DNA from 4 places in the Streptomyces sp. NPDC046915 genome. Region 2 is predicted to be linked to each of the others. Evidence: riboswitches for the same ligand, from Rfam matches in the RefSeq annotation. Region 2 holds a riboswitch; each other region holds the start of a gene.
The links. Region 2 has a riboswitch for cyclic di-AMP ahead of ABZ915_RS38780 (transglycosylase family protein). Riboswitches for the same ligand answer to the same signal wherever they lie in the genome.
Positions count from the first base shown of each region.

Region 1: it holds a riboswitch for cyclic di-AMP, as region 2 does, so the genes downstream of both, ABZ915_RS35825 (transglycosylase SLT domain-containing protein) here and ABZ915_RS38780 (transglycosylase family protein) in region 2, are expected to answer to the same signal.
Region 3: it holds a riboswitch for cyclic di-AMP, as region 2 does, so the genes downstream of both, ABZ915_RS41915 (LysM peptidoglycan-binding domain-containing M23 family metallopeptidase) here and ABZ915_RS38780 (transglycosylase family protein) in region 2, are expected to answer to the same signal.
Region 4: it holds a riboswitch for cyclic di-AMP, as region 2 does, so the genes downstream of both, ABZ915_RS11330 (M23 family metallopeptidase) here and ABZ915_RS38780 (transglycosylase family protein) in region 2, are expected to answer to the same signal.

Region 1 is NZ_JBEYXB010000018.1:7,821-15,114, reverse strand. It holds gene fahA (fumarylacetoacetase) at 1-297, opposite strand, end outside; gene ABZ915_RS35840 (ATP-grasp domain-containing protein) at 546-1,793, shown strand; gene ABZ915_RS35835 (NAD(P)-binding domain-containing protein) at 1,877-3,079, shown strand; gene ABZ915_RS35830 (HAD family hydrolase) at 3,187-4,017, shown strand; gene ABZ915_RS35825 (transglycosylase SLT domain-containing protein) at 4,066-4,563, opposite strand; cyclic di-AMP (ydaO/yuaA leader) riboswitch at 4,569-4,748, opposite strand; gene ABZ915_RS35820 (polyprenyl synthetase family protein) at 5,279-6,289, shown strand; gene ABZ915_RS35815 (outer-membrane lipoprotein carrier protein LolA) at 6,626-7,294, shown strand, end outside.
Region 2 is NZ_JBEYXB010000021.1:96,246-103,539, reverse strand. It holds gene ABZ915_RS38805 (NAD(P)/FAD-dependent oxidoreductase) at 1-73, opposite strand, end outside; gene ABZ915_RS38800 (Ppx/GppA phosphatase family protein) at 518-1,420, opposite strand; partial or broken gene ABZ915_RS38795 (DUF501 domain-containing protein) at 1,628-2,137, opposite strand; gene ABZ915_RS38790 (septum formation initiator family protein) at 2,164-2,640, opposite strand; gene eno (phosphopyruvate hydratase) at 2,761-4,068, opposite strand; gene ABZ915_RS38780 (transglycosylase family protein) at 4,374-5,066, opposite strand; cyclic di-AMP (ydaO/yuaA leader) riboswitch at 5,071-5,255, opposite strand; gene ABZ915_RS38775 (transglycosylase family protein) at 5,438-6,460, opposite strand; gene ABZ915_RS38770 (cytochrome P450) at 6,650-7,294, opposite strand, start outside.
Region 3 is NZ_JBEYXB010000026.1:95,504-102,797, forward strand. It holds gene ABZ915_RS41900 (Glu/Leu/Phe/Val dehydrogenase dimerization domain-containing protein) at 1-822, shown strand, start outside; gene ABZ915_RS41905 (TetR/AcrR family transcriptional regulator) at 878-1,492, shown strand; gene ABZ915_RS41910 (SGNH/GDSL hydrolase family protein) at 1,662-2,447, opposite strand; gene ABZ915_RS41915 (LysM peptidoglycan-binding domain-containing M23 family metallopeptidase) at 2,648-3,571, opposite strand; cyclic di-AMP (ydaO/yuaA leader) riboswitch at 3,576-3,735, opposite strand; gene ABZ915_RS41920 (alpha-galactosidase) at 4,051-6,123, opposite strand; gene ABZ915_RS41925 (tyrosine-protein phosphatase) at 6,295-7,092, shown strand; gene ABZ915_RS41930 (DUF6126 family protein) at 7,129-7,251, opposite strand; gene ABZ915_RS41935 (XRE family transcriptional regulator) at 7,248-7,294, opposite strand, start outside.
Region 4 is NZ_JBEYXB010000003.1:671,615-678,908, reverse strand. It holds gene trmB (tRNA (guanosine(46)-N7)-methyltransferase TrmB) at 1-95, shown strand, start outside; gene ABZ915_RS11340 (PrsW family intramembrane metalloprotease) at 106-1,449, shown strand; gene ABZ915_RS11335 (aldo/keto reductase) at 1,481-2,425, opposite strand; gene ABZ915_RS11330 (M23 family metallopeptidase) at 2,529-3,560, opposite strand; cyclic di-AMP (ydaO/yuaA leader) riboswitch at 3,571-3,737, opposite strand; tRNA gene ABZ915_RS11325 (tRNA-Met) at 4,058-4,131, opposite strand; gene ABZ915_RS11320 (dihydrofolate reductase family protein) at 4,187-5,317, opposite strand; gene ABZ915_RS11315 (MarR family transcriptional regulator) at 5,407-5,922, shown strand; gene ribA (GTP cyclohydrolase II) at 6,027-6,668, shown strand; gene ABZ915_RS11305 (DHA2 family efflux MFS transporter permease subunit) at 6,655-7,294, opposite strand, start outside.

The DNA of each region.
Region 1 (7,294 bases), on a different contig from region 2:
ATGGAACAGCGGTTCGATCGTCTCCCGGTGTGCGGGCACCGTGACCCAGGCCGTCAGGGCCCGCCGTACGTCCGACCACGCCGTACGGCCGGCGGCGAGCAGCGGGTTGAGGGTCGGGTGCGCGAGCAGGGAGGCGTACGGCGAACCGATCGCACGCGCCGCCGCGCCGGCATCGAGCACGTGGTCGCCGAGCCGTACGCCGACGCGCCGCTCGGTCGAGCCGGCGGGGGAGAAGACGCCGTAGGGGAGATTGTGCGGGCCGAAGGGGTCGCCCTCGGGGACGTCGAAGGGGGGCATGGGGTGCTGCCTCGCTCTCATCCAGTGCCATCAATGCGTGCCGTTGCATGTGGTCGGGCCACACGTTACGGGTGAGTTGCATGTCCTGGGCAGCGTGCCGGGTAGTGTCTAAAGAGTTCGCAATGTCCGAATAGGCCTTGTCGGAGGGGCTAATTCCGGCTTAGCGTCCCTTTGGGGGACACGGACGGGGTGGGTCCGGTCCGTAGGGGGGACACGTGGGGGGACCCGTGGCCAGGAATTCCGTCGGTGTGCCTTTCGGCGCGGACAGGGACGTACCGGGACTGATCGTCAAGTTCGGCGACTATCCCCTGCACCATGGCGGCGTCGGCGCCATCCGCAGCCTGGGCCGCCTGGGTGTCCCGATGTACGCGATCACCGAGGACCGCTACACGCCCGCGGCCTCCTCCCGTTACCTGACCCGCGCCTTCGTCTGGCCGACCAGCGGGGCGGAGGAACCGGAGTACCTGGTGGAGGGCCTCAGGCGGATCGGCCGGCGGATCGGCCGCCCCACCGTCCTCATCCCCACCGACGAAGAGGCCGCCGTCCTGATCGCCGAACACCAGGCCGACCTGACGGACCGCTTCCTCTTCCCGCGCGTGGACCCCAGCCTGCCGCGTCGGCTGGCCAGCAAACAGGGGCTGCACGAGCTGTGCGTGGAACACGGCATCGCCAGCCCGCCGGCGGCCTTCCCGCAGTCCTACGAAGAGGTCGTCGCCTTCGCCGACCACGCCCGCTACCCGGTGGTGGCCAAGAACCGGGAGGCGTTCGTCCGGCGTAAACGGCCCGCAGTGAACGGCACCACCAGGATCGCCACCCGCGAGGGCCTGCTCACCCTCGCCCGCGACTGGGGCGAGGACCCCGGCGTGATCCTCCAGGAGTACCTGCCCCGGGAGGACGCCGAGGACTGGATCGTGCACGCCTGCTTCGACGACGACTCCACACCGCTCGCGATGTTCACCGGCGTCAAGGTGCGCTCGTGGCCGCCGCACGCGGGCATGACGGCGAACGCCTACGTCGTCGACAACCCGGAACTCGCCGACCTCGCCGCACGTTTCATCAAGCAGATCGGCTTCAGCGGCATCATCGACCTCGACCTGCGCTTCGACCGGCGCGACGGACAGTACAAACTCCTCGACTTCAACCCGCGCATGGGCGCCCAGTTCCGGCTCTTCGAGAACGAGTCCGGCGTGGACGTCGTACGCGCCATGCACCTGAATCTGACCGGCCGCCCGGTTCCGGAGGGGGAACAGCCGGCCGGCCGCCGCTACATCGTGGAGAACATCGACCTCCCCGCCCTCCTCGCCTACCGTCGCAGCGGCTACACGACGCCGCACGCGCCGGCCCGGGCGAGCGGGACGGAGCTGGCGTGGCTCGCGGGTGACGACCCGCTGCCGTTCCTCACGATGCTCGCGCGCTTCGTGCGACCGGGCGCGAAGCACCTCTATCAGCTGTGGCGGACCAACCGCCGCGGCAGCGGCACCGGTTCCGGCAACTGAGGCCCGCCCAGGGCCGGCTGTCCGGACCGGCGCACGATCCACCACCACGAAGTGACGGAAAACACGTCCTGGGGAGGGACTTCGTGATTCAACCGGTTGCAGTCATCGGTGCCGGGCCATTCGGCCTGTCCACCGCCGCCCATCTGCGGGCGCGCGGCATTCCCGTCCGCGTCTTCGGCGATTCCATGGTCAGCTGGCGCGACCACATGCCCGCCGGAATGCTCCTCAAGTCCACCCCGGTGGCGTCCAGCATCGACTGCCCCCAGCCCGGCCACTCGCTCGTCGACTACTGCGACGCGGCGGGCGTCCGCCGGCTGGTCACCGACGAGGACATCATCCCGGTCGAGACCTTCATCGCCTACGGCGAGTGGTTCCAGGAGAAACTGCTGCCCGACCTGGAGCGGGTGCGGGTGGTGTCCGTGGACCGGGGCGCGGGCGGCGGCTTCGAACTCAAGCTGGACTCCGGTGAGTCGTTCACCGCGCGCGCGGTGGTGGTCGCCACCGGCCTGTCCGGACTGGCCCACCTCCCGGCCGAGCTGGCGTCGGCGGCGCCCGACGGACCCGGCCTGACCGGTCCGGTGTCCCACAGCTCCCAGCACCACGACCTGACCCGGTTCTCCGGCAAGGAACTGATCGTCGTCGGCGCCGGCCAGTCCGCGCTGGAGACGGCGGTTCTGGCCGCTGAGGCCGGCGCCCGGGTACGGGTGGTGTCGCGGGGCCGCGGCCGGGTCGCCTTCGGGGCCCCGCCCTGGAACCAGCCGAAGCTGCGCCCCGAGTCGCCCTTCGGCCGCGCCTGGTCCCTCTGGGCGCTGAGCTACTACCCGCACCCCTACCGCTACCTCCCGGCCCGCACCCGCCACTACCTGGTCCGCCGGGTCCTGGGCCCGCTCGGCGCCTGGTGGCTGCGCGACCGCTTCGAGGGGAAGGTCGAGGTGAAGGAGGTCGAGCGGTTGGCCGGCGCGGACGTCTCCGACGGCAGCCCGGTCCTCACCGTCCGCACCCACGCCGGGCAGACCGTCCAGGTCGCCGCCGACCACGTCATCGCGGCCACCGGCTACCGCGTGGACATCGCGGCCATGGACTTCCTCGGCCATGAGCTGCGCACCCGGCTCACGGTGAGCCGGGGCACGCCCCGCCTGGGTGCGGGCTACGTCTCATCCGTCCCCGGTCTGTACTTCACCGGCCTCCCGGCGGCGTCGTCGTACGGCCCGGTGATGCGCTTCGTCTGCGGCACCGAGTTCGCCTCGCCGCGCCTGGCCAAGCACCTCGCGGCGGCACACGGCTGACGGGCTGCGCCACAGGTCTCGAGATCGCCACCAAGGAGCCCACGGGCGCCACTTGGGGCTGGAAACAGCGGTGAGTCGTGGGGGTGCGGTGTCCGTATTCTCTGATCATGGCCGCACCCCCCGCGTATTCCTCCCCGATCTCCCCTGCGTACTCGCTCGTCGCGACCGATCTCGACGGAACGCTCCTGCGTGGCGACGACACGCTCTCCGACCGCTCCCTCGCCGCCCTCGCCCGGGCCGGGAGAGCGGGTGCCCGGCACCTCGTGGTGACCGGGCGCCCGGCGCCGCGGGTGCGGCCGCTGCTCGACGACCTCGGCTGCACGGGGCTCGCGGTGTGCGGACAGGGTGCGCAGGTGTACGACGCCGGCGCCCACCGCCTGCTGTGGTCGGTCACCCTGGACCGGGAACTGGCGGAGACCGCGCTCGGCAAGATCGAGGCCGAGGTGGGGGAGGTGTACGCGGCCGTCGACCAGAACGGGGTGGACGGGCTCACGCTCATCGAGCCCGGCTATCTGATGCCCCACCCCACGCTGCCCGCCGTACGGGTCCGGCGGCGCGACGACCTGTGGTGCGAGCCGATCAGCAAGGTCCTGCTGCGGCATCACGCCCTGTCGGACGACGAGTTGGCCGCCACGGCCCGCGCGGCCGTGGGATCGCTGGCGACGGTCACCATGTCGGGGCCGGGAACCGTCGAGCTCCAGCCGTGCGGCGTCAACAAGGCGACCGGGCTGGCGCTGGCCGCCGACCACCTCGGGCTGAGCGCCGAACGGGCCATCGCCTTCGGGGACATGCCCAACGACATCCCGATGTTCGAGTGGGCCGCCCACGGTGTGGCGATGGCCAACGCCCACCCCGAGCTGAAGGCGGTGGCCGACGAGGTCACCTCGTCGAACGAGGACGACGGCATCGCCGTCGTCCTCGAAGGACTCTTCCCCTGAGCCGGGGCCCGTTCGAGCGGGGCTCGTTCCCTCAGGGGAGCGGAGCGGTCAGTACGCGCCGAACACGTTGTCGATCGAGCCGTACCGGTGGGCGGCGTAGTTGCAGGCGGCCGTGATGTTCGCGACCGGGTCGTAGATGTTGTACGAGGTGCCGGCCACGTGGTAGCTGGCGAACGTGGGGTCGATGACCTGGAGCAGGCCCTTGGACGGGATGCCCGCGGCCGCGTTGGAGTCCCAGAGGTTGATGGCCACCGGGTTGCCCGACGACTCGCGGATCACGTTGCGGTAGATGCCGTTGTACGTGCCCGGGATGCCCTTCTGCGCCATGATCGCGAGCGACTCGCGGATCCAGCCGTCGAGGTTGTTGGCGTACGGGAGCGTGGTGGCGGCCGCGGGGGCGGCCTTGGGGGCGCTCGTGGTGGTGGCCGCGGAGGCGCTGGTCGCACCGATCAGCGGGAGGGCGAGCACGGCGGCGCCGGTGCCGGCGACGGCGAGCCTGCGGGCGAGGCGGGCGAAGGGGGCACGGTGCTGAGCGGCAGCAGACATGTCGAAGTTCCTCTCCGTCGCCTGCGAGGTGAGCTGTCGGGTTCGGGCTGGGAGGTGCCCGGCCGCGCCGCCCGAAGGCGGTGCGGCTTCACCCCGAGCCGTTCCGGGACGACGGGTGTCGCCCGGACCGGCGGCAAACCTGGGTCCCCCGCTCCTGCCGTGAATGAGTTCGTCGATGGGTGTGACGGGCGGCGGCAGGATTCGGCGTTCCGCCCGACGGCCGGGAACGTATGCGAGAGCACATGTCCTGAACAAGCGGCGGATTCACACAAAGTCCTAGTTGACCTTGTTGTGAGGCGTATGAGGCGCTTGATCCTTTGCGTCTGCCAACCCTCAACTGGCCAATGGCGCCAAGCGGTGTGCCCGTGCCGGACGGTGGGGTGCTCCGTTCGGCCGACGTGACCCAATTCACGGAATAGCAATCACGGCAAATAGGACATGAAGGGCGCCGCTTTGGGTAGCGCATCGAGCGTGGGAGCGGAAGGCGAACTGCTCCAAGCGGCGCAGTCATGTCGTACTTCCGGGTAAGTCGATAAATATCTGTGCTTATCGGCCGATCGAAAACATAACGGGCGTGATCCGATAGCGCCCGGCCTGTAACAGTGGGCGCCCTCGGTGATCGAAAGCTGACCGGATACGCTGACTTGAGTGAGGGCAGCGACCTATCGACAAACCGTGTAATCGCCAGCAGGCACCAGCAGACAGGAGACCCCTCGTGACCGTCGTCGGGCCGTTCGGGCTTAGCGTGCGGGACCAGGCTCTGGAAGCCGATGTCCAGGCCGGATTGGCGGCTGTCGAGGAGGGACTGCTCGAAGCCACCAAGAGTGAGGTCCCCTTCATCACCGGGGCCGCCCAGCACCTCGTGCGCGCGGGCGGGAAGCGGTTCCGGCCGCTGCTCGTGATGCTCGCGTCACAGTTCGGGGACCCGTACGCGCCGGGAATCGTGCCCTCGGCCGTCGTCGTCGAGCTCACCCACCTCGCGACGCTCTACCACGACGACGTCATGGACGAGGCCGCGGTGCGCCGCGGAGTGGACAGCGCGAACACCCGCTGGGGCAACTCCGTCGCCGTCCTCACCGGCGACTTCCTCTTCGCCCGCGCCTCCCAGATCCTCGCCGACCTCGGCCCCGAGGCCGTACGGGTGCAGGCCCTGGCGTTCGAGCGGCTGGTCACCGGGCAGATCCTGGAGACGGCGGGGCCGCAGGACGGCCGCGACCCGGTCGAGCACTACCTGGACGTCCTCGGCGGCAAGACCGGCTCGCTGGTGGCGGTCTCCTGCCGCTTCGGCGCCATGATGTCCGGGGCCGACGAGACCGTGGTGGACGTACTGACCCAGTACGGCGAGCGGCTCGGCGTCGCCTTCCAGCTCGCCGACGACGTACTGGACATCGCCTCCGACTCCCACGAGTCCGGCAAGACCCCGGGCACCGACCTGCGCGAGGGCATCCCCACCCTGCCCGTGCTGCGTCTCAGGGAGCGGGCGGCCCGGCTGGGGCTGGCCGAGGACATCGCCCTGTGCGACCTGCTCGACTCCGACCTGACCGACGACGCCCGGCACGCCGAGGCGCTGGCCGCGCTGCGCGCCCACCCCGCGCTGGAGCAGGCACGCCGGGACACCGTGCGCTACGCGGAGGACGCGCGGGCGGCGCTGGCGCCGCTGCGGGAGTGTGACGCCAAGGCGGCACTTCTGCAGCTGTGCGACGCGGTGGTGCACCGGGCTGGGTAGGTGCCCGGCGTTTGCCTGGGCCACGCTGGGGGCTGCGCCCCCAGACCCCCCTTCGGCCTGAACGGCCTCGTCCTCAAACTCCCCCAGAGGGGGGCACCCCCGGACGGGCTGGTAAAGACACCGGCATGACCCCTACGGGTCGGAGGACATCCCGCCTCCCCGTGTCATACCGGAGGCGTACATCGAGTTGCCTCCCGGGTCTGACGCATCCTCACGGCCGATTTGGTGAGATGGAAACCACGGAAATCACCACTCCTCACCGATTCGGGTGAGAATGGCGGCTCAGGGTTTACGAGGGTGAGGGCAGCCGCCGCCGACGACGGAGGTAAGGCACACATGGCACCGTACGGATCCGACGACACCACGTCCGACGACAGCATGGCCGACACCGACATGGCCGCCGGACGCCGCAAGGCGGCCCGGTACGTCGTACCGGTCGCGGTGGTGGGGGTGGCGGCGGCGACCATCGGGCTGGTCCCGGCGCTCGCCGACTCCGGTGACCCCGACCTGCCGAAGATCAGCGCACAACAGCTCATAAACAAGATCGCCGCGTCGGACGTGCAGCAGATGTCCGGCACGGTGCGGTTCAGCACCAACCTCGGGCTGCCGAACCTCGGCGGCCTGGAGAGCGGCCTGCTGTCCGGGGCGAACAAGGGCGGCGACGGCTCGTCGGCCGACCCGAAATCCAAGCTCACCGAACTGCTCTCGGGCAGTCACACGCTGCGCGTGGCGGCCGACGGACCCGACCGCCAGAAGGTCTCGCTGATCGAGAGCGCCGCCGAGTACAGCCTCATCCACGACGGCAAGGACGTCTGGGGCTACGACAGCAAGTCCAACGAGGTGTACCACGGCACCGCGGACCAGAACGGCGAGCGGCAGCGGGAGAAGACCCCCGCCACGCCGAAGGACTTCGCCGACGAGGCCCTGAAGTCCGTCGACGACACCACGTCCGTGACCGTCGACGGCACCGTCCAGGTCGCCGGCCGGGACGCCTACAAGCTGCTC
Region 2 (7,294 bases):
TGCGCCGAGCTGCGTACAGGCCTACGTACCCACCGCCTACTACGAGGATCCTGGGACGCTCCGTGGTGCTCATGCCATCGAGTATCCACCCGCCCCTCGGGGGTCGCTCGTGCGCCCCTTCACAAGCTTGCCGAGGCCCTGTGCTATCCTCCGCGGCCCGCGTGACGCAGGTCATGATCGCGGATGGGAACCGGCCGCCGGCGCGACCCGTTGTCAATGGCGCGTGAGCTGCCTCTCCGCCTGCTGGTGCCCCCTGTGAGTCCCCGGAAACACCCCTTGCGGACCTTCACCGGACACCGCCCCGCAAAGCCCTCCTGACCGGGCCTCCAGTCCTGTTGGACCCCCGAACGGCTCAACAGAACCTCTGGGATCCCTCTGACGGGCCGAATTCCTTGTGAAGAACTTCACGAACTTTTCCGGCGGAGCGTCGACGAGGGGCCCCTGAAGGCCCCTCAGTCGCGCTCAAACGTTATCCGACCTGCTCACTCGACGGCTACTGATCGGTAACAAAAGAGACCTAGGACACCGACCACGCGATGCCGTCGAGGATGTCGTGCTCGCTCACGACGACCTCCTCGGCACCGATCCGCTCCATGATCGCGAGCAGGATCAGGGCACCGGCGCCGATCACGTCGACCCGGCCCGGATGCATGCTGGGGATCGCCGCCCGCTCGGCATGGGTCGAGCGGAGCAGTTCACTTGTGATCTCGCGGACCCGGTCCAGCGGGACGCGGGAGTGATGGATGGCCTCGGAGTCGTACTCGGGCAGGTCCTGCGCGATCGCCGACACGGTGGTGACGGACCCGGCGAGACCGACCAGCGTGCGCGCCTCCCGCAGCGGGACCGTCTCCTCGGCGAGGTCGAGGGCCGCCTCGATGTCCGCCCTCATCGCGGCGATCTGCTCCTCGCCGGGCGGATCGCTCACCTTGCCGTCGCGCAGCAGGTGCCGCTCGGTCATGCGCACGCAGCCGATGTCGACGGAACGCGCGGCGCGCACATGGTCGTCGCCCACCACGAACTCGGTCGACCCGCCGCCGATGTCCACCACCAGGAAGGGCCTGGCGAGGTCCGCACGCCCCGTCAGCTCCTTCGTCGCGCCGGTGAAGGAGAACTCGGCCTCCTGGTCGCCGGAGATCACCTCGGGCTCGACCCCGAGGATGTCGACGACCCCGCGCACGAACTCGTCCCGGTTCTCGGCGTCCCGGGAGGCGGAGGTGGCGACGAACCGCACCTTCGCGGCGCCCAGTTCACGGATGACGTCCGCGTACTCGCGGCACGCCGCGAAGGTCCGCTCCAGCGCCTCGGGCGCCAGCCGGCCGGTGCGGTCCACGTCCTGGCCGAGCCGCACGATCGTCATGCGCCGGTCCAGCTCCAGCAGTTCGCCGGTGGCCCGGTCGACGTCGGCGACCAGCAGCCGGATGGAGTTCGTACCGCAGTCGACGGCCGCGACCCGGGAGAAGCCCTCCGGGACGAGCGGCTTGTCGGCGAAGAAGCCACTGCGGGCCTCGGCCGGGTCGAGGACCGTGCCCTCCTCGCCCGGGTGCTCGTCCGCCGGATCGGGCGCCTGGAGCGGCTGCACGCACGGCCCCTTGCGCCACCACTCGGGCAGCATGGCGAGCGCCTCGTCGCCGAGGGGGTTCACACCCGGTCCCGCGGCCAGCGAGTGGGCCACGAGAACGTGCAGGCACTTCACGCGGTCCGGCATGCCGCCCGCGCTCGGGAAGCCCGCCAGGACCTCGATCTCGTCCCGGCGCCGGATGTAGTCCTCGTGCGCGGCCCGGTAGGCGGCGGCCAGTTCGGGATCGCTCGCCAGCCGCTCGGTCATCTCCTTCATGACGCCGTTCGCCTCCAGCGTGCCGATCGCCGAGGCGGCGCGCGGGCACGTCAGGTAGTACGTCGTCGGGAAGGGCGTGCCGTCCGGCAGCCGGGGAGCGGTCTCCACGACGTCCGGCTGCCCGCAGGGGCACCGGTGCGCGATCGCGCGCAGTCCGCGCGGGGGCCGCCCGAGCTGCTGCTTGAAGGCCTCGACGTCCGCCTCGGTGGGCTCGGTGCGCGGGGTCTGGGGCAGATCAAACAGCGTCAGCGCGGAGCGCTGCCCTTGAGGGGTGGTGGTCGGGCGACGGGCGGGCGTTTCCATGGCTGTACGAAAGTCTCTCTGTGGGTTCACTGGTCAGCGGCGTCGGACTTGTCGACCCCGTCCCAGACGTTCGCGTACCAGGGGCGGTCGGCCGCCACCAGGTCGGTGCGCGCCTGCTTGGCCGCGTCCGGGTCGATCACGACGTACCCGGTCTCCCCCGGCATCACATAGTGCAGCCGCCGCCGGATCTGCTGCTCGGCGTACGTGTCGTCCTGCCACCGCGCCTTGAGGTCGCGCAGCTCTTCGACCCGCTCCTTGGCCTGCTGCTTCTCCCGCTGGAGGTCCGCGATCTGGGCGCGCTGGGAGACGTACTGCCGCATCGGGTAGGCCAGGGCCACCACCAGGGTGCACACCACGAGGGCGAGCAGCGCGGCCCGGCTGGTGAGCCGGGAACGGCGGGCCTGCCGTTTGGTCTGGGAGCGGTAGACCCGGGCCGCCGTCTGCTCGCCGAGCAGCCGGATCCTGGTCGCGGTGGAGAAACGGTCCCGTTCCTTCGCGGCCATCTGGCTCTCCGCCTCCCCTGCGTGCTTCCTACGTGCGTACGTCCCCGGACACGGTACGGGACCGGGTACGGGGACGTACGTACGACTGGCTAGGCCTTACTCGGGGTTGACCGGTTGGGGTCAGCCCTTGGAGACCTCGGCGTTGCCCCTGAAGCGCGGGAACGCACTGCGGCCGGCGTAGACCGCGGCGTCGTCGAGGATCTCCTCGATGCGCAGCAGCTGGTTGTACTTGGCGACGCGGTCCGAGCGGGCCGGGGCGCCGGTCTTGATCTGACCGCAGTTCACGGCGACGGCGAGGTCGGCGATGGTGACGTCCTCGGTCTCACCGGAACGGTGGGACATCATGCACTTGAAGCCGTTGCGCTGGGCCATCTCGACGGCGTCCAGGGTCTCGGTCAGCGAGCCGATCTGGTTCACCTTGACGAGCAGGGCGTTGGCGCTGCCCTCCTCGATGCCGCGGGCCAGGCGCTCCGGGTTGGTGACGAACAGGTCGTCGCCGACGATCTGGACCTTGTCGCCCAGCTTGTCGGTGATGACCTTCCAGCCGGCCCAGTCGTCCTCGAACAGCGGGTCCTCGATGGAGACGAGCGGGTAGGCCGCCACGAGCTCCTCGTAGTACTCCGTCATCTCGGCGGCGGAGCGGGACTTGCCCTCGAACTCGTACTTGCCGTCCTTGTAGAACTCGGACGCGGCGACGTCGAGCGCGAGCGCGATCTGCTCACCCGGGATGTAGCCGGCCTGCTTGATCGCCTCGATGATGAGGTCGAGGGCGGCGCGGTTGGACTCGAGGTTCGGGGCGAAGCCGCCCTCGTCGCCGAGACCGGTGGACAGGCCCTTGGACTTCAGGACCTTCTTCAGGGTGTGGTAGACCTCGGCACCCCAGCGCAGCGCCTCGGAGAAGGACTCCGCGCCGATCGGGGCGATCATGAACTCCTGGATGTCCACGTTGGAGTCGGCGTGCGAGCCGCCGTTCAGGATGTTCATCATCGGCACCGGCAGCAGGTGCGCGTTCGGGCCGCCCAGGTAGCGGAAGAGGGGGAGGTCGCTGGCCTCGGAGGCGGCGTGGGCCACGGCGAGCGAGACGCCGAGGATGGCGTTGGCGCCGAGGGAGCCCTTGTTGTCGGTGGCGTCCAGGTCGAACATCGCCTGGTCGATCAGGCGCTGCTCGGTGGCGTCGTAGCCGACCAGCTCCGGGCCGATCTGCTCGATGACGGCGAGGACGGCCTTCTCGACGCCCTTGCCCAGGTAGCGGTTGGGGTCACCGTCGCGGAGCTCGATGGCCTCGAAGGCGCCCGTGGAGGCGCCGGACGGGACGGCGGCACGACCCGTGCTGCCGTCGTCGAGGCCGACCTCGACCTCGACCGTGGGATTGCCTCGGGAGTCCAGGATTTCCCGGGCTACGACGACGTCGATGGACGGCACGAGCATCTCCTTCTTGGATGTGACGCTGAAAGTGCGGGGCTGTGTGCCTTGCGGCTGGGCCTTGCGACTAGAGCCTAACCGTCCCCGGGCCATCGGCAGCCGACCGACCGCCCCGTGGACACGGCGACGGTACACATTGTTCCCCAACGGAACAAAGGGCGGGAAGAAAAAAGAAACCCCGCTCCGGTGCGTACGGGGGAACACGCACCGGAGCGGGGGACCCCGTGGGGGACGGGGGGGTGACCCTCACGTGGCCTCCATCATGGAGGCCACGGATATGAGGGCGCTGTGGTCGTACTACCAGCCAGGTGTCACTTCAGGTGCAGCTGCTGGCCCGGGTAGATGACGTTGGCGTCGTCGACGATGTCCTTGTTCAGCTGGAACAGCTTCTGCCAGCCGCCGGCGACGTGGTGCTTCTCGGCGATCGAGCTGAGGGTGTCGCCCTTGACGACCTTGTACTCGCCGTCGCCCTTCTTGACCGTCTTGCCGGTCGGGGTGGTGACGGTCTTCTTGGCGGCCGGACGCTCCGAGGAGCGGGTGGCGGCCTGCTGGTCGGCCGAGCGGGTGGTGGTGCCGGCAGAGCTGGAGGAGTTGGAGGAGCTGGAGGAGCCGCTGCTCGAACCGGTGTAGGCGGCGCCGGACAGGCCCTTGCCGCAGACCGGCCAGGCACCCTTGCCCTGCGCGGCGAGGACCTTCTCGGCGACGGCTATCTGCTGGGCCTTGGAGGCCTGGTTGGCCTGGGAGGCGTACTGCGTGCCGCCGTACGCGGCCCAGGTGGAGGCGGAGAACTGGAGACCGCCGTAGTAGCCGTTGCCGGTGTTGATGGACCAGTTGCCGCCGGACTCGCACTGGGCGACCGCGTCCCACTCGGAGGCGGTGGCGGCGGAGGCGTTGCCGGCCGCCATCAGCGGGGCGGCGACGGCGGCGCCGGTGACACCGGCGACAGCGATGGCGCGGACGGCCTTGGACGGACGACGGTGCTTGCCCTTGCCGGAAAACAGCATGGATCGATCCCCTCACCGACGCCTGCGAGGTGAGCTGTCGGGTTCGGGCCGGTTGAGTTGCCCGGCCGCACCTCGCGTGGTTCTCGTGCGAGGCGCGGCTTCACCCCTAGCCGTCCCCGGTGGTCTTTCGACCTCCGGGCCCGGCGCTTACCTTGGGTCCCCCGCTCCTGCCTACGGCGCTTGACGCGACGACTGTTCCCGGGCAGCCGCTGGCAGGATTCGGCGTTGCGGCGGCCGGGGCTCGCGTTGACGAGCGGTCATGACCGTAGACACGCGATCCGCGGAAATTCAAAGACGATCAGGGCTTCTGAGACTCATCCCACACTTTCAGCAAAGCGGACAACAAGCCCAAAACGGGGCGTCAACTCCCGCTACTTTGCACCCGTTTCGGCACTGAGTTCCAGGGTCTGACCGGGGGCGATGTTGTTCGGGTCGCTTCCGATGTCGCCCTTGTTCGCGGCATAGAGCGCCCGCCATCCGCCCTCGAGGCCAAGGGAGTCGGCGATGGAGGCGAGAGTGTCACCGTCGCGGACGGTGTAGCCGCCTGCGGCGTGCCGGCCGGAGGTGGTGGCGGTCTGACCGCTTGTCACGGTTTCGTCCGCATTGTCGCCCCGGTGACGACCACTGCTGGCCACCCCGGTGTCCACAAGGCTCCAAGAACCCCCGGTCTGCCACGAATCGTCCGATTCATCGGCGTCAGGAGACACCGTGGCCGAGCTGCCGCTGCCCTCGGACTTCCCGGAGCCGGAAGATGCCGACTTGTCCGACTTGGCGGAATCATCCGAACCCTTGGAGCCGGCATCGACACCCGGGCTCGGCGAGGACGAGGCGTCCAGCGAGGGGCCGGAATCGGACGACTCCGACGAATCAGACGAAGACTTCGAGGAATCCTCGGACCCCTGGGACCCCTTGGAATCCTTCGAATCGGATGAATCAGATGAATTCGACGAATGGGAGGAATTGTCGGAACCGGATGATCCGGACCCGCCGACGCCCGTGTCGACGTCCACCGAACCGGAGTTCGACGTGAGGCCGGAGAGCAGGGCGCAGGTGGCCCAGGGCTTGGTGCCCTGGTCGGCGAGGATCTTCTCGGCGACCGAGATCTGCTGCGAACGGCTGGCCTGGTCCGGCGTGGAGGCGTAGTCGAGGCCGCCGTACTTGTCCCAGTCGCCCTGGGACATCTGGAGGCCGCCGTAGTAGCCGTTGCCCGAGTCGGCGCTCCACGAGCCGCCGCTCTCGCACTCGGCCACCTTGTCCCACGTGGTCCCGTCGGCCGCGTTGGCCGCGGATGCGCCGAGCAACGGGATGGCGATGGCGGAGCCGGTCACTCCGGCCGCGACGAGGAGGGCCGGAGCCTGACGGGGGCGTCGGTGGCGACCGTTCCCGGAGAGCATGCGGTGACCTTTCCCAAGACAGCAGTACCGGCGCGGCGACTGCGGTGAGGCGCCGCGCTGACGAGTGAACGTATCGGCAGACGATCACTTGTCACAAGTTAATGCCGCGCAGATCACGTGAAGATCACAGAGTTGAACGTCGGTCACTTTTTTGTGAAGGCGCCGTCCGCCCTCCCGCTTACCGGTCGATTACCGGACGGTCGTGAACTCCACGGGCAAGGTACGCAGTCCACGCATGATGAGCCCCCCACGCCACCGCAAATCGGCTGGTTCCACCGCGAGTCGGAGGTCGGGAAGACGGGTGAGGAGGGTGGCGAGCGCGGTCTGGCCCTCCAGCCGGGCGAGCGGGGCGCCGAGGCAGTAGTGGATGCCGTGGCCGTAACCGAGGTGCTGATTGTCACGCCGTGCGAGGTCGAGGACGTCCGGGTCGGCGAACCGCTCGGGGTCCCGGTCCGCGGCGGCGAGTACGACGAGGACGGGGTCGCCGGGTGCGATGTCCTGCCCGCCGACGGTGAGCGGCCGGGTGGCGAACCGCCAGGTGGCGAGCTCCACCGGGCCGTCGTAGCGCAGGAGTTCCTCGACGCCGGTCTCCAGCAGCTGCCGTTCTCCGCGCGCGAGGGACTCCTGAAGCCGCTGCCGCTGCCCGGGGTGGGTGAGGAGGGCGTACGTGCCGTTGCCGATGAGATTGACCGTCGTCTCGAACCCGGCGAACAGGAGGATGAACGCCATGGCGGCGGCCTCGTTCTCGGTGAGGTGCTCGCCGTGGTCGGAGGAGCGGATGAGACCGGAGATGAGGTCCTCGCCGGGCGCCGGTTCGGCCGGGAGCGCCTCGCG
Region 3 (7,294 bases), on a different contig from region 2:
CGGGCCGCCGCCGAGGCGGGGCTGGTGTCGTGTGTCCAGGCCGTGTACCCGTTGCTCGACGACGAGGCGGCGGCCCGGCGGCGGCTCGCGGACGCCTTCGCCGTCGAGGTGGACGGCATCGGCCTGGACGAACTCGTCGGCGGCTGCGGGGTGGCCGAGTCGGTGCTCGCCGCCCTGGACCGGGCCGGGGTGCCCCGTGCGGGCACGCGGGTGGCGGTGCAGGGGCTGGGGACCATGGGCGGGGCGACGGCGCGGTTCCTCGCGCGCGCGGGCCTGCGGATCGTGGCCGTCGCCGACATCAAGGGCACGATCGCCAATCCGGCCGGTCTGGACGTGGAGGCGCTGCTCGCCGCGCGGGACGCGTACGGCACCCTGGACCGCGCGGTGCTGCGTCCCGGTGACCGGGAACTGCCGGGCGAGGCCTGGCTGTCCGCCGAGGCGGAGGTGCTGGTGCCGGCGGCGGTGTCGTACGCGATCGACACGGCCGGCCAGGAGCGGATCACCGCCCGTTGGATCGTCGAGGCGGCCAACATGCCGGTGCTGCCGGAGGCGGAGGGGCTGCTGTCCGCGCGCGGGGTGACCGTGCTGCCCGACGTGGTGGTCAACTCCGGTACGAACGCCTGGTGGTGGTGGACCCTCTTCGGGGACATCGGCCCGGACGCCGAGGAGGCCTTCGCGTACACCCGGCGCTCGATGCGTGCCCTGGTCGGCCTGATGCTCGCGCGCGCGGAGGCCGACGGCACGACTCCCCGGGCCGCCGCGCACGCCCTGGTGGCCGACCGGCTGCCGGTGATCGCGGAGCGCTTCGGCTGGTACCGCTGACCGGACGGCCGGACTGCGCCGCTGCCGTGACCGCGTGAGCGATTAGGGTGACGGCGTGGCGAGAGTGCGGTTGAGCGTGGCGGAGCGGCGGGAGGAGCTGCTGCGGGCTGCCGTCGAGCAGATCGAGGCGCGGGGCGTGGCGGCGGTGCGGATCGCCGACGTGGCCGCGGTGCTCGGTGTGAGCAACGCGCTGGTGCTGTACCACTTCTCGACGAAGGAGAAGCTGGTCGCCGCCGCCTTCGCGCACGCGGCGGAGGGCGACCTCGCGCATCTGCGGGGGCTGCTGGGCCGTCGTACGTCCGCGCTGCGCCGGCTGCGGGCCGCCGTGCGCTGGTACGCGCCCACCGGCCAGGCCAAGGGCTGGCGGCTGTGGATCGAGGGCTGGGCGGTGGCGCTGCGCGAGCCCGCCCTGCGGGAGGTCACCCGCGATCTGGACCGCCAGTGGAAGGCGGCGATCGCCGAGGTCATCGCCGAGGGCGTCGAGGCGGGCGAGTTCGACTGCCCGGACCCCACCGCCACGGCCCTGCGCCTGACCGCCCTGCTCGACGGCCTCGCCGTCCAGCTGACGTCCTACGCCGGCGCGGTGCCCCGGTCCCGCGCCCAGGCATGGGTGAACGAGGCCCTGGCCCGGGAACTGGGCCTGGACCGGGAGAATCTGACGCAGCCGTGACGCTCCGCGCGGGCGACGCCCCGACGGGGTGTACCGGGCGGCGGCAGGGCGGCCGGGGCATCGCTCCCGCCCGCGCATGACCGCGCTGCCCGGAGGCCGTACGGCACCGCAGCCCGCTGCCGTACCGCCTTCGGACAGCGCCACCGCCGAACCCCCGGAGGGAACCCGCTCAGGCCACCGAGGCGATCCGCGTCCTGATGTCGTCCGGGGACAGGGCGCCCTTGGCCGTCACGTGGTCGCCGGAGGACTCGCCGCGCAGGCGGCGGCCGATCCACGGGACCAGGTACTCGCGGGCCCAGTGGACGTCGTCGCGGCGGATGTCGAGCGTGCCCCGGGGCGGGAGCGGCGGCCAGGGCTGCTCCGGGTCGGCGGGGACCTCCACGCCGAGCACCTCGCCGGCCCGCAGCGCCACGCGCGTGTGCCCCTCGGGCGAGAGGTGGAGCCGGTCGTGGTCCCAGGCGCGCCGGTCCTGGACGGTCCTGAGGGACCACAGGTCGAGGACGGGACAGCCGTACCGGTCGGCGATGGCCCGGACATGGCCGTTGTACGTGGCGATCTTGCCGCGCAGATGCTTGAGCACGGGCACGCCACGCGTGTCGAAGCCGGTCGTCACCATGACGGTGCCCGCGACGGAGGTGAGCTGTGCCACCGCCAGCTCGAAGCGCTCGGCCACCTCGTCGGGGTCGGTGCCGGGCCGGATGATGTCGTTGCCGCCCGCGCAGAAGGACACCAGGTCCGGGGCGAGTTCGACGGCGCGCGGGAGCTGGTCCGCCACGATCTGGTCGAGCAGTCTGCCGCGTACCGCAAGGTTCGTGTACCTGAAGTCGCCCTCGGGCCGCCGGTCCGCGAGGAGGACCGCGAACCGGTCGGCCCAGCCGACGAACGCCCCGTCGGGGCCGGGGTCGCCCACGCCCTCGGTGAAGCTGTCCCCCACCGCCACGTACGACCCGATCACTGATCTGTTGTCACTCTTCGAATCGTCTGCCACATCGGCCCATGATTCACCTTTCGATGTGACCTACGCGACCGTAATACGGGGTTGACGGACGGTGAGATAAGCCACGGCACCGAAAGGCGCCGGACGGGAATACGCCCGGGTACACCGAAGGCCGGACCCGGGGATCAGGGGTCCGGCCTCCGGTGGTCCGAGTGCCGTCAGGCGACGGCGACGCCGTGCGAGCGGAGGTAGCCGACCGGGTCCACGTCCGAGCCGTAGTTCGGCGTGGTGCGGATCTCGAAGTGCAGGTGCGGGCCGGTCACGTTGCCGGTCGCGCCGGAGAGGCCCATCTGCTGCCCCGCGGCCACGGTCTGCCCGGCCGAGACGGAGATCGAGGAGAGGTGGCCGTACTGCGCGTAGTAGCCGTCGGCGAGCCTGATCACGACCTGGTTGCCGTAGGCGCCGCCCCAGCCGGCGGAGACGACCGTGCCCGCGCCCACGGCCTTGACGGAGGTGCCGGTCGGGACGACGAAGTCGACGCCCGTGTGGTAGCCGCTGGACCACATGCCGCCCGGCACGTGGTAACCGGTGCCGACGGTGCCGCCCGACACCGGGAGGGTGAAGCCGGTGGCGGCGTTCGGCGCGGCGGCGGGCGCCGGCCGGGTCCGCGTGGCCGACCGCGAGGCCGGGGGCGTGGTCGCGTGCGAGGCGGACGAAGTCTTCTTCGGGGCGGCGGACTTGGCGCTCGTGCCGGTCCCGGCGGCCTTCTCGCCGAGGGTCAGCTTCAGGCCGGGGTGGATCAGCGAGGGGTCGCTGCCGACTGCCTCGCGGTTGTCCGCGTAGAGCCGGTGCCAGCCGCCGCGGACGTTCTGCTCGTCGGCGATCTTCGCGAGCCAGTCGCCCGACCGCACCGTGTAGGTGTGCGCGCCCGCTTGCGCGGCGGCGGCCTTCTTCTCGGCCACCGGCACGGCCTGGACGGCCTTCTCGGAAACGGAGTCCTTCGCGGTGGCCGCGGAGGCCGCATGGGCACCGGTGGCCCCCATGAGGGGCAGCGCCAGCGCGGCGCCGCCGGTTCCGGCGACGGCGATGGAGCGGGTGAAACGCCGGTTCTTGGGACGGCGGTGCTTACCCTTCGCGGGCATGGCGAATTCCTCTCCGGCGCCTGCGAGGTGAGCTGTCGGGTTCGGGCTGGAGCTGCCCGGCCGCGCACGGAGCGCGGCTTCACCCCTAGCCGTCCCGGAGACCGGGACAGGCAGTCGTACCTGGTGGGTCCCCCGCTCCTGCCGTGCACGGGTGAGTGTGTCCGAGCTCCGGGCGGCGGCAGGATTCGGCGTTCCGTCCGGATTGGTGGCGAACGTAAGCGAGCGGGACGCGACGGGACAAGCAGAAGATTCCCTCTGTCCGCGTTTCGCTTGATCCGTTACGGGAGTTCCCGGTCACCCTCCGTGAATTCCCTTCTTCCCCGCCGCGTCAAATCGCCGGAAAACCATGCGGATTACGTGAACATGACGCACAACGGACGGTCACCAATATGACCCTCCTCACCACTCGACCCCCATGACCCCCTATTTCAGAATTAGTTCCAATAAAAGTAATGAAGGGCCTCATTCGGGCAGATTACTCAGATACGACGCAGACGGAGAACCGCCGCATCGAAGTCACCGCGCAACCCCGTGCGCAGCCCGTGGTGCAGCAGGACGGCACCTCGATGGATTTCGCCCGTTTCGCGGCATTCGTACGATGCCGTGGGGTCGAGGCCGCGCAGCCGCAGCGCGGGGACCGGCTCGCCGTACCGCTGCGCCTGGAGCCAGGCGAGGACGACCGTCTCGTCCCCGAGGACGTACTGCACCGCGCTCAGCCCGCCCTCCGGCGGCCGCAGCCGATGGAGGTCGCCGCGCTGCACGACCGGGCGGATCTCCTTGTAGAGCTCCACCCACTCCCGGGCCTCGGCGAGCTCCTCCTCCGTCCATTCCGAGAGGTCGCCACCGACGCCGAGGACCCCGGCCATGGCGCTCACGAAGCGGAACTTCAGGGCGCTGACCCGGCCGTTGAGCTGGGTGTTCGGGCTGTCGGTGACCCAGGCGGCCATGACCCGCGCGGGATGGATCTGGCTGAAGCCGTGCTGGATGGCCAGCCGGTCGAGCGGGTCGGTGTTGTCGGAGGTCCACACCTGGTCCGTACGGCTCATGACACCGAGGTCGATCCGGCCGCCACCGCCCGAGCAGGACTCGAAGGCGACGCGCGGGTGGGCCGCCCGCAGCCGGTCGAGGAGGCCGTACAGGCCACGGACATGGTCCACCCACAGTCGCTGCGGGTACGGTTCGCCGGGCCAGCCGGCGTCGGTGAAGCAGCGGTTGAAGTCCCACTTCACATAGTCGACCGGGGCGCTGGAGAGAAGCCCGTCGAGCTGCTCCCAGAGGTACTGCTGGACGTCCTCGCGGGCGAGGTTGAGGACGAGCTGATTGCGGAATTCCGTCCGCTTCCGTCCGGGTTGGAACTGCACCCAGTCGGGGTGGGCGCGGTACAGCTCGCTGTCCGGGTTGACCATCTCGGGCTCGACCCAGATGCCGAACTGCATACCGAGGGCGTGCACATAGTCCGCGAGGGTCCCCAGGCCGTTCGGGAAGCGGTCGGGGTTGGGCGTCCAGTCGCCGAGACCGGCACGGTCGCTGGTGCGGGCGCCGAACCAGCCGTCGTCGACCACGAACAGCTCGACGCCGATCGCAGCCGCCCGCCGGGCGAGGGTCGCCTGCTGCTCCTCGGAGATGTCGAAGTTCGTCGCCTCCCAGGAGTTGAACAGCACGGGCCGGTCCCGGTCGGCGTCCGGGATGACGTACGCCCGCTGGTAGGCGTGCCAGGCACGGCTGGCGCCGCCGAAGCCGCCGTCGCTCCACAGGCCCGCGAAGACGGGCGTGGTGTACGACTCCCCCGGCGCCAGGGTCAGCAGACCCGAGTCGTCGTAACCGGCGCCGCCGGTGATCTGCACCCGCGCGTCGGGGAGCTGGGCGACCGCGATCCGCCAGGACCCCGACCAGCCGAGGGCGCAGCCGTAGACCTCGCCGTGCTCCTCGCCGGCGCCGGTGTCCAGGGCGATCCAGGGCAGGTGCTGGTGGCCGGTGTGGCCGCGGCGGCTGCCGATGATTTTGTCGCCGTACGTGAGCGGGGCGCTGGTCAGCCGGGACTCGGCGGCCCAGCGGCCGTGCAGCTGGGACAGCCGCCAGCCGTCCCGGTCGGGCAGGGTCCAGGTGGCGGCGTCGGCGCGCAGCAGCTCCACGCGCGCGTCGCCGCCGTTGCCGACGGTCACCCAGCGCTCGACGACGTCCCCGCGCATCCGGTAGTGGAGCGTGACGGCCAGTCCGCCGTCCCTGAAGCGCAGCCGCAGCTCGTCGCCCTCGGTGTCGTACGCCTCGAAGGTCCACTCGGTGCCGCGCCGCTCCTCGGTGCGCACGGACAGTGCGGGCCGGACGAAGCGGGGGCCGCCCTCCACCGGGTACTCCTCGCGGCCGTCGAGCGGGGACTCGAAGGGCCAGTAGCCGGGCAGCGGACGGACGGCGAGGGCCTCGGCGTCCGCGAGCGCGATGCGCGGGCCCCAGTGGAGGTGGAGCAGTTCGTGCGCCTCCGTCAGATGCAGCGCGTAACCGCTGGTGGGCCCCGTCAGGAGCCACGTACGACCGTTTTCGGCGATGTCCACCATCGAACCCTCACAGGTGTCAACAGATCCGCTCACGCACCAACATCATCAAGGTCTTCCGGCCCCGGAGGCAACGCCTGTGGACAACTCATTGCCTGAGAAAACCGATGTCGTATCGTCGACAGCGTGCCCGCCGGCGAGCCGCGACGGCGGGAGCGACCGCAAGGAGCCCACGTGACGCAGCAGGTCCCGTCGACCGAGCCGGAGCTGACCGGAGTACGCAATTTCCGGGACGTGGGCGGCCTGCCCACGACGGACGGACGGCGGGTGCGGTCCGGGGTCCTCTTCCGCAGCGGTCATCTCGCGCACGCCACCGATCAGGACGCGGCGTTCCTCGCCTCCCTGGGCCTGCACACGGTCTTCGACTTCCGCAACGCGGCCGACAAGAAGCTCGAGGGCCCCGACGTCGGGCTGCCCGGCGTGCGCAATGTCAACCTGCCGCTGAGCGACCCGGCGGACGGCGCCGAGTTCTGGAAGATGGTCCGCGACGGCGACCTCGACCAGCTCCGCGTCATCCTCGCGGACGGCAAGGCGGCGAACCGGATGATCACCTCGTACCGCAGGATCGTGACGGAGCGCACGGCCGAGCACTCCCGGGTGCTGCACGCCCTCGCCGAGGACAGTGTCCCCGCGCTGATGCACTGCGCGGCGGGCAAGGACCGCGCGGGCATCTCCATCGCCGTGACCCTCCTCGCGGTGGGCGTGGAGCGCGAGGCGATCGTCGCCGACTACCTCGAGTCCAATGCCAAGCACCGCCGTTACCGGGTGCGCCGCAACGGCAGCCCGGACACCGCCTACACCCCCGAGGTGATGGGACTGCTCAGCCCGCTCTTCGACGCGCGCGCCGAGTATCTGGCGGCGGCCTTCACGAGCATCGAGGAGACCTGGGGCGGGGCCGACGCCTACCTGGAGCAGGGACTGGGGCTCACTCCCCGGACCCGGGAGCGGCTGCGCGAGCGCCTCGTCGACTGACGGGGGCTGACGCCGGATGATGGCGGCCGACGGCGGTCAGCTCTTGGCGCCCACCGCGAACAGCAGGTAGAGGAACGCGGCGAAGAGGTGACCGACGGCGATGTAGATGATCAGCCGGATCCACAGGGCGCGGGGGAACTTCTCCTCGTAGTCGCTCATGGCAGCTCTCCAGTCAAGGGGCCCAGGCACAGTGCGGCCGTGG
Region 4 (7,294 bases), on a different contig from region 2:
TGACCCGTTTCGAGGGACAGGGCCTGGAGAAGGGACATGTGGTGAATGATCTGTTGTTCCGCCGCGTACAGCATCGGGAGCAGCAGCGACGTTAGGGTCAATGCCGTGGCCACCTTTCCGCCGTATCCGACGCACCCCGCCGGTCCCGTCGACGGTGTGCTCCGGCACCCGCACTGGTGGCAGCGCAGGTGGGTGCGGTACGGAGCGCTGATCATGCTGCTCGCGCTCTCCGGGCTCGTCATCCTGGCCCTCGTACGGCAGCAGACCGGTACGGAAGGGTTCCTCGTCGGGCTGGGGCTGGCCGTGCTGCCCGTCCCGCTGCTCATAGCCGCCTTCCGGTGGCTGGACCGGGTCGAGCCCGGCCCCTGGCGGAACACGGTCTTCGCCTTCGCCTGGGGCGCCTGCGCGGCGGCGCTGATAGCCATCGTCGCCAACAGCTTCGCCACCAAGTGGATAGCCACGACGTCCGACCCGTCCAGCGCCGACACCCTCGGCGCGACGGTCATAGCGCCGATCGTGGAGGAGTCCGCCAAGGCCGCCGCCGTCCTGCTCGTCTTCCTCTTCCGCAGACGGGACTTCACCGGGATCGTGGACGGGGTGGTGATAGCCGGGGTCACGGCCACCGGGTTCGCCTTCACCGAGAACATCCTCTATCTCGGTACCGCGTTCGGCACCGACCAGATCACCGGCGACCGCGGCATCGCCTCCGTGACCGCCGCGACCTTCTTCGTGCGCGTCATCATGTCCCCGTTCGCGCACCCCCTGTTCACCGTCATGACCGGCATCGGCTTCGGCATCGCCGCCCTGTCCGCCGACCGGCAGCATGTGCGGCGCGTGCTGGTGCCGCTGGGCGGGCTGCTGCTCGCGATGGGCATGCACGCGCTGTGGAACGGCTCCTCCGCCTTCGGCGAGTACGGCTTCTTCGCCGTGTACGGGACCTTCATGCTGCCCGCGTTCGGGCTGCTGACCTGGCTGGTGATCTGGACGCGCCAGCGGGAGCTGCGGACCGTGCGGGAGGAGCTTCCGGCGTACGTGCTCGCCGGGTGGCTGGGGCCGGGCGAGCCGTTCGCACTGGGCTCGATGCGGGCCCGGCGGATGGCCCGTGACTACGCCCGCCATCACGGGGGCAAGCCGGCCGCGCGGGCGGTGGCGCAGTACGAGGCGTACGCGACCTCGCTGGCGTTCCTGCGGCACCGGGGGCGGCGCGGGCGGGCGGGGGCCGACTTCGTCGTCCGGGAGCGGGAGCTGCTGGCCGAGCTGTGGAACAGGCGGCAGCTCGCGCGGCCCGCGCTGGAGTACGCCGCGCGGGCGTCGGCTCCGGTGGTTCCGACGCCCTGGCCGGTGTACGGGGTGCAGGGCGCGTACGGCTATGTGCACGGCCCCGGACCCGGGCCCGGCTACGGGTATCCGGCGGTGCCGTACACCGCCCACAACCCGTACCGGACCTAGTGCCCCGGCACTGGCGGGAAGGCGGGACGGGTTACGCCGACGCCTCGGTGAGCCTCGCCAGCTCGTCCCCGGTGAGTTCCAGCTCGGCCGCCCCGAGCAGCGCCGGCAGCTGGTCCACCGTGCGGGCCGAGGCGAGGGGGGCCGCCACCGTCGGCCGGGCGGCGAGCCAGGCGAGGGCCACGGAGGCCACGGCGGTGTCGTGCGCGGCGGCGATCTCGTCCAGGGCCGTCAGGACCTTCTGCCCCCGCTCGGTCCGGAGGTGCTTCGCCGCACCGCCGGCCCGCGCGCTGTCCACGGTCGTACCGGACCGGTACTTGCCCGTGAGGAAGCCCGAGGCGAGTGAGTAGTACGGCACGACCGCGAGGCCGGCGCGGGCGGTCACGTCCCGCAGCGGCCCCTCGTAGGTGTCGCGCGAGACGAGGTTGTAGTGCGGCTGAAGTGCCACGTACCGGGCGAGGCCCTCGCGCTCGGAGAAGTCGAGGGACGCCTGGAGGCGCTCGGCCGTGATGTTGGAGGCGGCGATGTAGCGCACCTTGCCCGACCGGACGAGCTCGTCGAGCGCCCCGATGATCTCCTCGACCGGGACCTCGGTCTTGTCGAAGTGGGTGTAGTACAGGTCGATGTGGTCGGTGCCGAGGCGGCGCAGGGAGGCGTCGGCCGCGGCTTTGATGTTGCCGGCGGTCAGGCCCTGGTACTTCGGGTGCTGGCTGACCTTGGTCGCGATGACGACGTCGGAGCGGTTGCCACGGGACTTCAGCCAGTTGCCGATGACGGTCTCCGATTCGCCGCCCTCGTTGCCCTCGACCCACGCCGAGTAGGAGTCGGCGGTGTCGACGAAGTTGCCGCCGGCGGCCGTGTAGGCGTCCAGGACGGCGAAGGACTGCGCCTCGTCGGCGGTCCAGCCGAAGACGTTGCCGCCGAGGGCGAGCGGGAAGACCTCGAGATCGGAATTGCCGAGTTTACGAAGAGAAGCCATGTCTTGATCCAACCACCGCGGCGGCGGTGCGCATTCCGCGACGGACCGGCAGCCCTGACGTCGGGGGGGTGTCGTCAGGGCTGCCGGGGAACGGAGAGGCGCGTCAGGGGGTGAGGCCCTTGCTGTGCAGCCATGCCATCGGGTCGATGCCGGTGGCCTGGCCGCCGGGGTGGACCTCGAGGTGCACGTGCGGGCCGGTGACGTTGCCGGTGGCGCCGACGCGGCCGATGACCTCACCGGTGCTGACCTTCTGGCCGACCTTCACGTTGATCGAGGACTGGTGGCAGAACCACAGCTCGGTGCCGTCGTCGAGGGTGAGGATGGTGCGGTAGCCGTAGGCGCCGGCCCAGCCCGCCTCGGTGATCGTGCCGCTGTGGATGGCCTTGATGAGCGTGCCGGTCGGCGCCGCGAAGTCCAGGCCGGTGTGGTAGCCGGAGGACCACATGGCACCGGGCTGCCCGAAGGTGCCGGTGATCGTGTACGAGGAGGTCGGCAGCGTGTACTGCTTGGCCAGGGCGGCGAGGCGGTCGGCCTCAGCCTGCTTCTTGGCGACGGCCTCGGCCTTGTCCTTGGCGGCGGCGGCCTCGGTGGCGGCTTCCTTCTCCGCCTTGGCGGCCGCGGCGGTGGACTGCTTCTCCGCGGCGGCCACGGCGGCGGCGGTCGCCTTGCCGTCGACCTGGCTCTTCTGCTGCTCGGCCTGCGCCATGATCCGGTTGCGCAGGGCCTCGCCGGCGTCGGTGCCGCCCTGGTCGCTGTCGGCGGTTGCCACGCCGACGTGGGCCAGGCTGGCCTCGGTGGCCTTGGCGCCGTCGGCGTCGTCGCCCAGCAGGGAGCCGACGGAGGGCAGGTCGGGCATGGAGATGTGGACCGGCGGCTTGCCGGTGTTGGCGCTGGCCATGCCGCCCGCGCCGACGGCGGCTATCACGCCGACGCCCAGAACGGTGGAGCTGCGGGCGAGCCCGCCGCCGCGCTGCTTGCTGACGCGGTGCCGGCCGCGTACCGGGGCGAGGGAGTCCTCGGTGGGATTCCACTCCTCCCAGGGGCCCTCGTCGGTGCGGTACTCGCCGTAGCCGAAGGTCTCGGTGCGCTGGCTCGGCACGAACGGGGCTGTGGGGGCAGGCGGGTTGGACGCCACGCGGGCGTGCTCCTTCCTTCCGTAACGCCTACCGGGTTAGCTGACGGGTTCGGAGCAGGAAGGTCTCCTACGCGCGTATACCAGTCGTGAACTCAAGCAGTTCACGGCGGTGTTCGCGTGATTCACCCCAAGGTGGTGGTTCCCCGGTTCCCTTTCGGGATTCGGCATGTGCGCACGGAGCCGTCGCGGGTGACGGCTGGGACGACCGCGCTGCGTTATCGAACGTTAATAGACCTACCTGTCAGTTTCCAAGCCGTTCGGCTTGATCATTATGGTTTTCACAGGAGAACTTATGGGCGATGACCGGTGAAAAACGGGCGAGTTGAGCCGGGCGCGGGGCACCTCAGCAGTCACAGACGTTTTGATGGTTACCCATATGCAAAGCGGAGGGCGCCCGGTGCATGACTGTGCGTGATATCGGGATCAGGAAGCGCTCAGGACCGGGAAAACACTCAGGGCCGGAATCCGTGTACTGGATTCCGGCCCTGAGCCTTCAGTAGCGGGGACAGGATTTGAACCTGCGACCTCTGGGTTATGAGCCCAGCGAGCTACCGAGCTGCTCCACCCCGCGTCGTTGTGTCACCAGTGTACGTCATCCGCGGGACCACTCGCACACTCCTTTTCGATCAGCCCGGCAGGTGCCGGTTCGGCGCCTTCGCGGCCTCCTCGTACTCGGGCAGGACGACCACGTCCACACCCGCGGCCGCCAGCAGCCCGCTCCCGTCTGCGTCGGTGACGAACGTGTCCGGCTCCCGCCAGGCTGTGACCACCCGGCGTACCCCCGCGTCGAGGATCAGCCGGGCGCACGGCGCCGGCCGGGAGGCCCGCCGGGCGCAGGGTTCGAGGCTGCTGTACACCGTGGCGCCGGCCAGCCGCGGGTCGTCGGGCCGGATCTTGGCCAGCGCCGCCTCCTCCGCGTGGACCACGGGATCGTCCCCCTCGCGTGAGTGGCCGCGCGCGAGTTCCGTACCGTCGGTGGCCACCACCACCGCTCCGACGCTGAACGCCGTCTCCGAGGGCGGGCACAGCGCGGCCAGCTCGCAGGCGATCCGCAGCCAGTGGCGGTCGGCCGCGAGGGCCGCCGGGCCGGTGCCGGGCGCGGTCGGCTCGTAGCGCATCAGGACGACGTCCTCGATACGGCGCGTCTCCAGCAGCCGCAGCCGCCCGGCCTGGTAGCCCCCGGGCCCGAAGAGTCGGGGGGCGTCCGGGTCGCCGACGAGGAGGGGGGCCAGGACGAGCTGGAGCTCGTCGGCGAGGCCCTGCCGCAGCAGCTGGGTGTGGATGATGCCGCCGCCCTCGACCATCAGGCGGCGCACCCCGCGCACTGCGTACAAGTGTTCGAGCAGTGCGGGCCAGTCCAGATCCGCGCCCAGCGGGACGACGTCGGCCGCGATGCCCAGGGTGCGGGCCCGCTCGGCGCCCTGGTCGGTCGTGTAGAGGACCTTCTCGCCACCGGTGTGCCAGAAGTTCGCGTCCGGGTCCAGGTCGCCGGAGCCGCTGACGGTGACCTTGAGGGGGTACTCCGCCCGTCCGGCGGCGAGCCGGGCCGCCCGTCGCTCGGCCGAGTTGACCAGCAGCCTCGGGTTGTCGGCGCGGATGGTGCCGGCGCCGACCAGGATCGCGTCGACGGACGCCCGTACCTCGTCGACCCGGTCGAAGTCGGCCGGGCCGGACAGCAGCAGCCGGTCGGGGCCGGTGTCGTCGAGGTAGCCGTCGAGGGAGACGGCGGCGGACAGCAGGACGTACGGACGGGGCATCGACGCGCTCTCTTCGGGAGGCGGGGCAGGGCCGGACTCGGCGGACCCGGGGTCTTGGTTCAAGTTTGAAACAAACCTACACTGGTGGCATGACGACCCGCTGGCTCACCCCCGAGGAACAGCGCGCCTGGCGCGCGTACATCGCCGGCAGCCTGCTCCTGGAGGACGCGATCGACCGGCAGCTCCAGCAGGACACCGGCATGCCGCACCTGTACTACTCCATCCTGGCCAACCTCTCCGAGGCGCCGGAACACAGTCTGCGCATGACCGACCTCGCGGAGAGGTCGAAGATCACCCGGAGCCGGCTGACCTACGCCGTGACCCGGCTGGAGAAGGACGGCCTGGTACGGCGTGAGGGGTGCCCGTCCGACAAGCGGGGCAGCATCGCCGCGCTGACCGACGAGGGGATGGCCGTCCTGGAACGTGCGGCACCGTGTCACGTGGCGACCGTACGGGCCTCCCTCTTCGACCGCCTCAGCCCCGAACAGGTACGGCAGCTGGAGGAGATCTTCAGCTCGGTCGCCGACGCGCTCCAGGGCGAGGAGGCGGGGTCCGCGCCGGACGACGTGCCGTGGCGGCGCCGGTCGCCGAAGTCCTGTTCGTGATCTCCGCACGAGATCCGCGAATCCGTTGCTTCAAATTTAAAGCATGGGGTAGGGTTCCCGGCAACTGCTTCAAATCTGAAACTCCTTGAACCCCGGAGACCCGCATGCCCGACACCCCCGCCGCCACCCCGCGCGCCCGCGTCCGGGTACCGCTGCGCTTCCACGACGGCTACAGCGTCGACGCCGAACTGGTCACCTTCCACGGCCTGACCGACGGCCAGGAGCACGTGGCCGTCGTCCTCGGCCGCCCCGACCCCGGCACCGTCCCGCTGGTCCGCCTGCACTCCGAGTGCCTGACCGGGGACGTCTTCGGCTCGGCCCGCTGCGACTGCGGCCCCCAGCTGCGCGAGGCGGTCGAGCGCATCGCCGACCGCGGTGGCGTCCTGCTCTACCTCCGCCAGGAGGGCCGCGGCATCGGCCTCTACAACAAGCTCGACGCGTACGCCCTCCAGGACCAGGGCCTGGACACCTACGAGGCCAACGCCGCCCTCGGCCTGCCGGAGGACGCCCGCGACTACACGTCGGCCGGCCAGATGCTCCGCGCCCTCGGCATCGAGGAGCTGGACCTGCTCTCCAACAACCCCGACAAGGCCGACCAGCTGCGCGGCCTGGGCCTCGTCGTCCGCGACCGGGTGCCCACGGGCGTCTTCACCACCGCCCACAACGTGCGCTACCTGCGGGCGAAGGTGCTCCAGACCCAGCACACGCTGCCGCTCGCGGAGCTGACGGAACTCAGCGTGGGCTGAGCCGCCCCGGAAGCAGCACCGCGGGCAGCAGGGCCAGGGCCAGCAGCCCCGCCGCGACCGCGTACGCGATCCGGAACCCCGCCGGGTCCGCGCCCACCGTGCCCAGCACCACCGACAGCAGCGCGGTGCCCACCGAGGCCCACACCTGGGAGTTGATGCTCAGCGCGGTGCTGGCGGCGGCCACCCGGTCGCCGGGCAGCTCGCGGGTCGCGGTCGTCATCGTCGGCATCAGCACCATGCCGGAGCCGACGCCCATCACCGCGGCCGAGCAGACCACCCGCCAGGGCGCCACCCCCTCCTGACCGACCTGGAGCGCCCCCAGCGCCATCCCGAGCGCGCCCACCACGACCCCCGCCGCGATCAGCCGCCGCGGCGACACCCGGTCGACCAGCCGCGCGGCGACCTGCATCGCCGTGCCGACGGCCAGCCCGACCGGTGCGGCCAGCAGCCCGGCGGCCGTCGCGGTCATGCCCCGCTCCTGCTGCCAGTACAGCGGCCCGAGCAGCATCGACCCGAAGTAGCCGCAGCCGAACAGCGCGAGCGTGGCGGCCCCGGCGGCGAACGTACGGTCGCGCAGCAGCCGCAGGTCGAGCAGCGGGGCACGGGCGGTGAGCGCACGTCGTACG